DNA from 4 places in the Paenibacillus sp. JJ1683 genome. Region 3 is predicted to be linked to each of the others. Evidence: riboswitches for the same ligand, from Rfam matches in the RefSeq annotation. Region 3 holds a riboswitch; each other region holds the start of a gene.
The links. Region 3 has a riboswitch for cyclic di-AMP ahead of ACUC6J_RS19750 (TrkH family potassium uptake protein). Riboswitches for the same ligand answer to the same signal wherever they lie in the genome.

Region 1 (2,200 bases), 1.2 Mb from region 3:
CACAGCAACATATATTTATCTTTCCCTGCTTTTGAAAACAAAATAAGAAGAGGGTATCCTCTTCTTAGCATGGCATAACTATGTTGTTAATACTATCGCATTGTCCTCAACATACACAACCTGTTTTAGTTGATTTCCGGCTTTACAGGTCCGATAACATATACGGTTTTACCGTGCTTACGACCAAATTGGTTGGCCCGGCTCAAACTCTCATAATACACATCGATTTTGTGGCCTTTAATCGCGCCACCGGTATCCTCCGCACGGCGGAAGCCCACCCCTTCAATATACACCCACCACCCGATTGGAATTACACTCGGATCGACAGCGATGGTGCGTCCTTCCGTGACACGTGTGCCGGAGGCGGTACGTGTACCGATACCTGGCTCTTGTGCGGAATACGCCGTCATGGAGACGTTTTGTAAAACTTTTCTATAATTAAAATTAATACCTGCTTTACGGACAGCACTGCCCGAACTAACCTTTGTAGCCTTAACTGCATCTTTAGGGCCGATGGAAGCAGCTAGAACGACCGGTTTTTTCTTCGTTCCTACCGCAATTACCTTATCCACACGATTCTGTGCGACTTCCTTGTTGACCAGCTGTTTGGATACCAATTTTCCATCATGGTATACCTTTTGAACATGCTGGACTACCACACCCGATTTGCCACTTTGAATGACTCGATTATCGCCTTTATAGAGACTTGGATCTGCCGTTTTGATGACCTGATAAGGCACTTGTTTTTTCTGTTCGACCTGCTGTTTCTTCACACGGACGATTTTTATGTCCATGTTAGCTGAAACAGAGGCATCCAACGCAGGGTAAACTTTATCCGTTGATGATAATTTATAGCCCGAAGTGCGAATGGCACCCTCTACTGTATTTTCTGTTGTGTACAGCTTTTTCGTCTTATTGCCTGAGGATACTTTAACCTGATTGGCACGTTTGATGACTACGCGATCCCCATCCTGTACTGCTCCATTTAGCGGCATGGAAATTGTATCATGCGGCTGAAGTGAAATAGAATGCTCATTGAGCAAATCTTGGAGCTTGGATTCCCGGGTTTCTACCGCAGATGCCTTACCATCGATGACAAAAAAGACTTGTTTTTTTGATTGCGTGTACATCAGAATTGAAATCATAATCGTTAGTGCGATTAGAAAAATAGCAACCAAAGCAGCCTGGCGCACATTCTCTTGCTTCCAACGTAATACGTAAGACATGCTGGATGAGCGTGACTCATGGGTCTCCTCTTTTCGGAAAATGCCCATTTCCTCCGTCCTCCTTACATAGCCCGCCGTCTGGAGTAAGACATAGTTGATCGTTGACGTGACTATAACAGATTTTCTACAAGACAAGCCCGTACTGCGACTGTCCTGCACCATGTACCCGTCTTCGCGGCATGCTGTCCTCCCCTGTTTAACCACAGTATGATGACAGATTTTCTTTTATTCACAACAAAAAAAGCCAAAGAAAGAGACTAGAGAGCTCTTTCGTGGCTTCCAACATGTGTGAATATGCGGGAAAACTCATGCACGAGATGGCTTCTCTCTTGTTACGCTTACGGGGTTAGCTGTCGGGTTCGGACGTAGAGAGTCGCCCTAGCTTAGGTCAACCGCTCATGGCGGTCGCCTTCACATTCACCCCGAAGACCCAGAAAGAAATCGAAATACGGCTTCTCTACCTGTTCATCCCATTCGGGAAATGAATTTCGGTTGAGCCGGCTGCTGAAGAGACATTCTCTCTTGCACATACGCCGGACGTACTGTAAGCCATATCGGTTCCCCCGTTCCCTGCAAAAGGGACTCAGCGAGACTGGTTCATGAAATGATTTGTTGATGTTTACACTCAACAACAATTCACTGAAAAGATGATATCCTGTTTCCATGCATGTTGTAAAGCAGGTTTCAAGTACATTTTTTAAAATATTCGGTTAAAAAATTGTAATATTCTTGAGTTTCCTGCAACAAAATCATAATTAGCTCCGTCTATCTCTTTATTTTGATTGATTTCTTCGCTTTTTCACTGAATGTCAAATCGTTCCAAAGCATTTTGGGTCGTAATGGATACCAATTCCTCCACCGTAATTCCCTTAATTTGGGCGGCTGCCTCTGCCACCAATCTCACATGGGCCGACTCATTTCGCTTCCCGCGAAACGGATGAGGCGTCAAGTATGGTGCGTCCGTTTCAATCAGC
Region 2 (2,200 bases), 2.7 Mb from region 3:
AATCCCACCAGCACCAGCGTAAGTACAAAGGCAAGCGGCAGGAAAATCCGTATGTTGGCTTTAATAAAATCTTGAAAAAAATTACCCAGCCCTTCACCGCGCCGCGTCAATCCCCTCATAAAAGCCGCAGCAACCGAAAACCCCGAAGCAGCCGAAGTAAACATCATCATCGTGACGAACGCCATCTGCGTCAGATACGTAAGCCCGCTTTCTCCGCTGTAATGTTGGAGATTCGTATTGGTCATAAAGCTGATTACTGTATTAAATGCCAATGATGCTTCCATATTACTGTTCCCAACCGGATTGCCCGGAAGTATAGCCTGCAAGCGCAATAGCAGGTAGCTGATCCCCACAAGCACCACATTGGTTGCAATGAAACTCATAGCGTACGTGGTCCAATGCATGCTGTCCTGTTTCTTCAAGCCTACAGCCTTATAAATCAGCTTTTCCGTTCCACCAAAAATCCGATCCGTCCGATTCGGTTCATTCGAGAATACGTGATACATATAGGTGCCCATCGGCTTTACCAAGAGCAACAATATGATGATCACAATCCCAATTTGCAGTAGCTCCATCCTCTATTCCTCCTTAAAAGGCTCCTGCATTTGGAACAACAGACCTGATTCAGACCATCCATTGAGTGCACACGTTTGCGAAAATCTGCATCTCTGATGCTGCATTCTTGATCTGCTGTTCCCGCCTGCTCGATCCTATAGTTGACTAGAATTTTTCAGGATTCAGGAGTGCGTAGATTAAATACACGAACACAATAGCCGTAAGTCCTAGCACAACGATCATCCTCTTCGCCCTCCTTTTGAGGTCTGCGCATCACACCAGCGTACAAACAGCAGTATCACTCCATAACTCACAGCCATTACGAGCAGCATGTATAAATCCATCATGTTCATACCCTCCGTATCGCTTTTCAGATTGCCCTTTTGATTCCATCATAAAATCATAAACCAGCTATGTTATAAGTGCTTATCCGTTCAGCAGGAAACCCACCTCTCCGTTCAATGTGTAGATCACATGGTCCGCTCCCAATCCCCGATAAATTCCTTGTGGATTACAGCCGTGCGTAATAACATAGATCAATTCTGATGTTAGTGGCCGACATATTTGCAGGAAACGGCAAGTTAGATTCAAGCTGTTTTCGAACAAATACACACTACCAATTTCTTTTTTAGGAAAATTCCATTTTCCCGCTTGCATCGTATTGATGCGCACAATGTGCTCCACACCCATTTTTTTGAGCTGTCGTTCCTCCTGGGTGCTATTTGTGAGAACTGCAAACGCCAATTTTTTGAACATAAGCAATTTCACAAAACTTCTGCCCGCTTCATTCGGTGCAGTGACAATAATTAACCGACCTTCCATCAGTAGCTCCTCTCCCGGTATAAAAAGACAACAAAAAGAAGCCGAAGGAAAAAGGCTTCCTCCGGCTTCATACATTCCATGATAAAATAAACCATGGCTGCACACGGCGGTTTGTTGCCTCTCCCTGTACGCTTACGAGGTTAGCTGTCGGATTCGGACGTGAGAGTCGCCCTATTTACGGCACTTGGCCGGAAAATTCACCCCATGAGACACACGGCTTGCAGAGCCGTATATACTCGTTGGTTCCCCCGCTTTTGCAACTGCAAAATTCAGCGCTTTAGACAATTCGTTGTTGCTTCATTGTTGTTAATTTGAAATTACGTCTTGAATCATACACCCGTGCAAGGAAGACTGTAAAGCTCAACGGCAAGGCTATAAATCACCCTTTAGAGCATAGAAGATTAAGGATAACGCTTACAACCAACCTATGCTTCTCGTATCTCTCTAAAACTCTGTATTTCACCTCTTTTTGAAAATGAAAGGCATGTCAATATTGGCGTAGGGTATGGTACGGTTGCCCTTTATTTATAAAAAAGAAAGAAAATGCGCTATATGTACTAGATAATTATCGAATGAACCCTCTTTTATAAGAAGAAACACCTCAATTTGCTCCATTTGAAGTGTGATTTACCGTTTTGAACAAAAGACGATTTTACAATGCACAATGTCTGTAGACTCTTCTGGACTTGCAACCCCTTGTTGAATTGTTCACAATTTAATTGTAGAATATTGAATTAGGAGGGATATCATGAGTGTATATAAATATGATGCACAGACCCTACAAGGGGCACAAATTCCGTTATCCACATACGAAGGGAAAGTT
Region 3 (2,200 bases):
CAAATCTGTTTCAGCCTGATAGGTCACGACAGGCTTCTCTGGCTGTGATTCCGTATAACCCAGCTCGGAACGGGCAAAGTCCAGGGCGTGTACGATCGCTTCTTGTTTGCTGATGACCGTTGCATTCATCAATGATTCCGGACTTGGATTGCTAAGCGAGGGAATAAGCAATTGAAAGATAAAAAAGCAAATCAGGCCAACCCCGCCCAGTAAGCCTAATTTTTTGAAGTTGGCCGTGAGCACGACCGGTTTCCCGATAGGATTCATGAGTTTCCTCCTTAATCTGTAAATAAGAACATCCATTAAAGATATCATACTGCACAGGTTCCCGCCAACAGACCAGCGATATTCATGAAAACAGAGTGAAAGCACTTTAAAGTTTTAATAAAATTAGATAAGCTGTGATTAAGCGATGCCCAATCGCAAATTAAAGCCAATTTCACGTTTTTTCGGCGAAATCGGTTTTGTGATCTGGATAGAGAAGGATTATAATCTTGAGGCAATGCCTATGAAATATATGGGTAATGACAACATTTAAGCCGAATTTCTGTGAGAAAACGGGGGAACCATGTTACTGGGGTGAATTTTACAGTCGATCCTGATGGATCGGAAGTGTAAATAGGGCATACTGTACTGCCCGAATCCGTCAGCTAACCTCGTAGGCTGTGGGCAGGAACCAAGTCAGGCACTCGGTTTTCCGGTGTCTTTTTTTGTGTGTATAAGTGTGAATAAAAGTTTGCTGAGTTAAGGACGCTGCGCGTTCCATTTGATCTTCCAATCGCTGTTGCCACTGAATTTTTTTGATTTTCTAGACCTTGATAAGGGTAAAATTCAGAGTCAAAGGCGAGCGCTATCGCTTCTCCAGATTCAAATGGACCGCTTCGCTGCTGCCCGCCTTAAAGTCATCAAACGTTCCATGAGGTAGTTACGTATAAAGTGTAGTGAGTATTGAAAGGCAAAAGTATCCCGCTTTGCGGATACTTTTCTGATTTATAAAAGAAACTGAAAAGAATTGGTGATTTTATGAGCTGAGCGATCTCCATGCTCATAGTTCACCAAGGAGGAGAAGTGATGAATAAATGAATCCCAATGCAAGCTGGCTTCGGCTTTCTCCACCGCAAATATTCGTTGCAGGCTTTGCCATTATCATTCTAATAGGTAGTTTATTGTTAATGCTGCCCATTTCTAATACAACAGGAAAACCACTTGCGTTTATAGACGCTTTGTTTACTGCCGCTTCCGCGACCTGTGTAACCGGGCTTGTCGTTAAGGATACAGGGCTCTTTTTTACAACCTTTGGTCAAATTGTCATCGTTGCGCTGATTCAGATTGGCGGACTTGGCTTTATGACTATGGCTACCTTGATCGCGCTGGTGTTCAAGCGTCGGATTTCCTTGCGGGAGCGCCTTATTTTGCAAGAAGCGATGAATCAGACCTCTGTCGAAGGAATTGTCGGATTGATCCGCAAGGTGCTATGGTACTCGCTGATGATTGAGGGCGTATGTGCAGCTATTTTTTCGATTCGCTGGTCATTTGATATGCCTGTCGGCAGGGCGATTTATTTTGGAATCTGGCATGCCATTTCCATGTTTAATAACGCTGGTTTTGATTTGTTCGGTGAATTTCGCAGCCTGACAGGTTATGTATATGATCCGATTGTTAATTTTACAGCCATGTTTCTCATTATTTCGGGTGGTATTGGTTTTGTAGTGATGTCTGACCTGGCAGATTATCGCAAGCGTAAGAGACTATCCTTGCATACCAAGGTGGTACTCAGCATGACAGCTGCTCTGATTGTCGTCGGGACGCTTGTCATTTTTGTATTTGAGTTTACGAATCCGAAGACGCTTGGCTCGCTTGATTGGGGTGGTAAACTGCTGGGTTCTTTATTCCAGTCCGTTACCCCTCGCACCGCAGGTGCCAACACGCTGGACATTGCAGGCTTGCGGCAGGCTACGCAGTTTTTTATCATCATACTCATGTTTATTGGGGCTTCGCCTGGCTCCACTGGAGGCGGGATTAAGACCACTACATTTGCTCTGCTCATTGGAGCGGTGTTTTCGATGCTGCGGGGACGGGAAGACATTGTGCTGTTCCGGTACCGACTTGCGCAGGCACGCATTTATAAGGCTTTGACTATTACCTTGCTGGGGTTGCTGTTCGTGATTGGGGTGACGATGATTCTGTCCGCAACCGAAGA
Region 4 (2,200 bases), 1.5 Mb from region 3:
GATCGTCAATTGGAATGTGGACTCTCTAGACTGGAAGGGATTAAGCAAAACACAGATTCAGCGTAACGTGATCCCGGCTACCAGACCTGGCTCCATTATTTTAATGCATGCAGGTGGAGGTCAAAGTTCCAACTTGCAAGGTACTGTCCAAGCTTTGCCGGGTCTAATCCACTCTTTAAAAGCTAAGGGCTACAAGTTTGTCACAGTCCCCCGGCTACTTCACACATCGGAACGAAAATAACAGTATGTCTAAGCCTCGTATATACCAACAACGTAAAAAGGCTGCCTTGACGAGCAGAGTGCTTCTGCTTGTAAGACAGCCTTTTTTAGCGATAAACGACCGTACTGATAAGAAGTCGTCCCAGTTATATGTTGTGTGCTATAATATTAAGTTTACATAATATATATTATGTTTAATGAAATCAAATATATGCACAATGCTATTTATCAATAACGTACAGTTTCACATTTTGGAAGCCGAAGTCGTTCACGAATGATTTGTTGCCAGGGATAAAGATATCAATCCGCTTTCCGGTAATAGCGCTGCCCTGATCACGGGCAACGGCTACAAAAGAATGGTCTGGCAAGCCGGGATGGGAATAGCCTGTAACTAGCACCTTTGTCCCCATAGGAATGACTTTCGGGTCTACTGCAATTGTACCCAGTTTAAGCGGATTACCGTAGTAATCGACTGCACCCCATTTGCCATTTTCATCAGCTGCGGCTGAATATGCTGTTGCTTTAACATCAACAACTTTACTGTAATTGAATGTTTTGCCCCATGCTTCAATTGTTGGCCTCTCATTCGCTGGTGCTTTCTCCGTAAGAAGCTGTGGTTTCGAATCCGAAGCCGCCTTCACACTTTTTTCGTCTGGCACTTTAATTTGTAGACCTGCATATATGTTGTTGGACGCAATATCCGGGTTAGCCTTCGTCAAGTCATCTACCGATACCCCATAACGTTGAGCAAGCAAAAAGAAAGTATCGCCTTCTTTGGCAGTATGAAGCGAAGCAGCATTTGCTACTCCAGCTGTCTGTGCCAATCCTGCAATCGCTGCGGCAAGCACCGCAAATTTCATGGTTTTTCCAATATGTTTTAAGTGTTTCAAAGATATGTACCTCCTCTGTTATGCCTGCGAAGTTAGCTGTCGGATTCGGACTCAGGAGAAGCCCTATGCTTGTGCAATTCACCCCTAGGCATATTCCACAACATCTATATGACGCATTGGAATAATTGCCGTTGTTACGTCCCCCGCACTTCCCATGGTTTGAGCCCAGCACCTGAGTAATTGTTATCATTGCTGCTGCCCCGGTAAGTTTTGGCTTACTGCATAATATCACAATTTTGTAACCTTATCTGCATGAAAATGTTGGGAACCTTGAACATCATACTATATCCATTACAATTTTGTCATCAAAAATCGGTTTTTTGTTACGAAAATATGGAGATATGGTGACAAAAGGAGAAAAGCCCTCCGTGAAATATCATCACGAGAGGGCTTTGTCAATAATTCATAAAAGCATTTTCTTACAGCACTTTAGCCAGAAAATCACGGGTACGATCATGGCTTGGAGTTCCGAAAACTTGCTCCGGCGTACCTTGCTCTATAATTTGACCGTTGTCCATAAAGATGATTCGGTCTCCTACCTCACGAGCAAAGCCCATTTCATGCGTCACGATCACCATCGTCATGCCGCCTTCAGCGAGCTTCTTCATCACATCCAGAACCTCTCCAACCATTTCAGGGTCCAGGGCAGAGGTAGGTTCATCAAACAGCATTACGTGCGGCTGCATGGCCAGAGCGCGTGCTATCGCTATACGTTGCTTTTGACCGCCAGATAACTGGTTCGGGTAGGTATTCTTTTTATCCTCAAGACCCACGGTCCGCAGGAGTTCCAACGCAATTTTCTCCGCTTCTTTCCCCGATTGCTTCTTCACCTGCGTTGGTGCAAGCGTCAGATTCTGCAGTATTGTTTTATGTGGAAACAGATTAAAATGCTGGAAAACCATCCCCATCTTCTCCCGAGTCGCATTAATATTATGACCACGGGCCGTAATCGGCTCACCCTCAAACAAGATTTCCCCTTCTGTTGGCTGTTCCAACAGATTCATACAACGCAAAAACGTACTTTTCCCCGAACCACTCGGGCCGATAATGACGACTACTTCACCTTTGGCGATATCTATATCAATGCCTTT

Region 1: another riboswitch for cyclic di-AMP. It lies ahead of ACUC6J_RS00140 (3D domain-containing protein); the one in region 3 lies ahead of ACUC6J_RS19750 (TrkH family potassium uptake protein).
Region 2: another riboswitch for cyclic di-AMP. It lies ahead of ACUC6J_RS06510 (hypothetical protein); the one in region 3 lies ahead of ACUC6J_RS19750 (TrkH family potassium uptake protein).
Region 4: another riboswitch for cyclic di-AMP. It lies ahead of ACUC6J_RS13175 (3D domain-containing protein); the one in region 3 lies ahead of ACUC6J_RS19750 (TrkH family potassium uptake protein).

The regions. Positions count from the first base shown of each region.
Region 1 covers NZ_CM129820.1:29,632-31,831, reverse strand. Annotated here, with positions in the region: gene ACUC6J_RS00140 (3D domain-containing protein) at 126-1,274, opposite strand; cyclic di-AMP (ydaO/yuaA leader) riboswitch at 1,546-1,825, opposite strand; gene ACUC6J_RS00135 (TatD family hydrolase) at 2,026-2,200, opposite strand, start outside.
Region 2 covers NZ_CM129820.1:1,530,258-1,532,457, reverse strand. Annotated here, with positions in the region: gene kdpA (potassium-transporting ATPase subunit KdpA) at 1-575, opposite strand, end outside; gene kdpF (K(+)-transporting ATPase subunit F) at 721-798, opposite strand; gene ACUC6J_RS06510 (hypothetical protein) at 982-1,377, opposite strand; cyclic di-AMP (ydaO/yuaA leader) riboswitch at 1,491-1,662, opposite strand; gene ACUC6J_RS06505 (glutathione peroxidase) at 2,126-2,200, shown strand, end outside.
Region 3 covers NZ_CM129820.1:4,599,863-4,602,062, reverse strand. Annotated here, with positions in the region: gene ACUC6J_RS19755 (CPBP family intramembrane glutamic endopeptidase) at 1-267, opposite strand, end outside; cyclic di-AMP (ydaO/yuaA leader) riboswitch at 528-680, shown strand; gene ACUC6J_RS19750 (TrkH family potassium uptake protein) at 1,080-2,200, shown strand, end outside.
Region 4 covers NZ_CM129820.1:3,107,549-3,109,748, forward strand. Annotated here, with positions in the region: gene ACUC6J_RS13170 (polysaccharide deacetylase family protein) at 1-241, shown strand, start outside; gene ACUC6J_RS13175 (3D domain-containing protein) at 441-1,109, opposite strand; cyclic di-AMP (ydaO/yuaA leader) riboswitch at 1,116-1,285, opposite strand; gene ACUC6J_RS13180 (amino acid ABC transporter ATP-binding protein) at 1,529-2,200, opposite strand, start outside.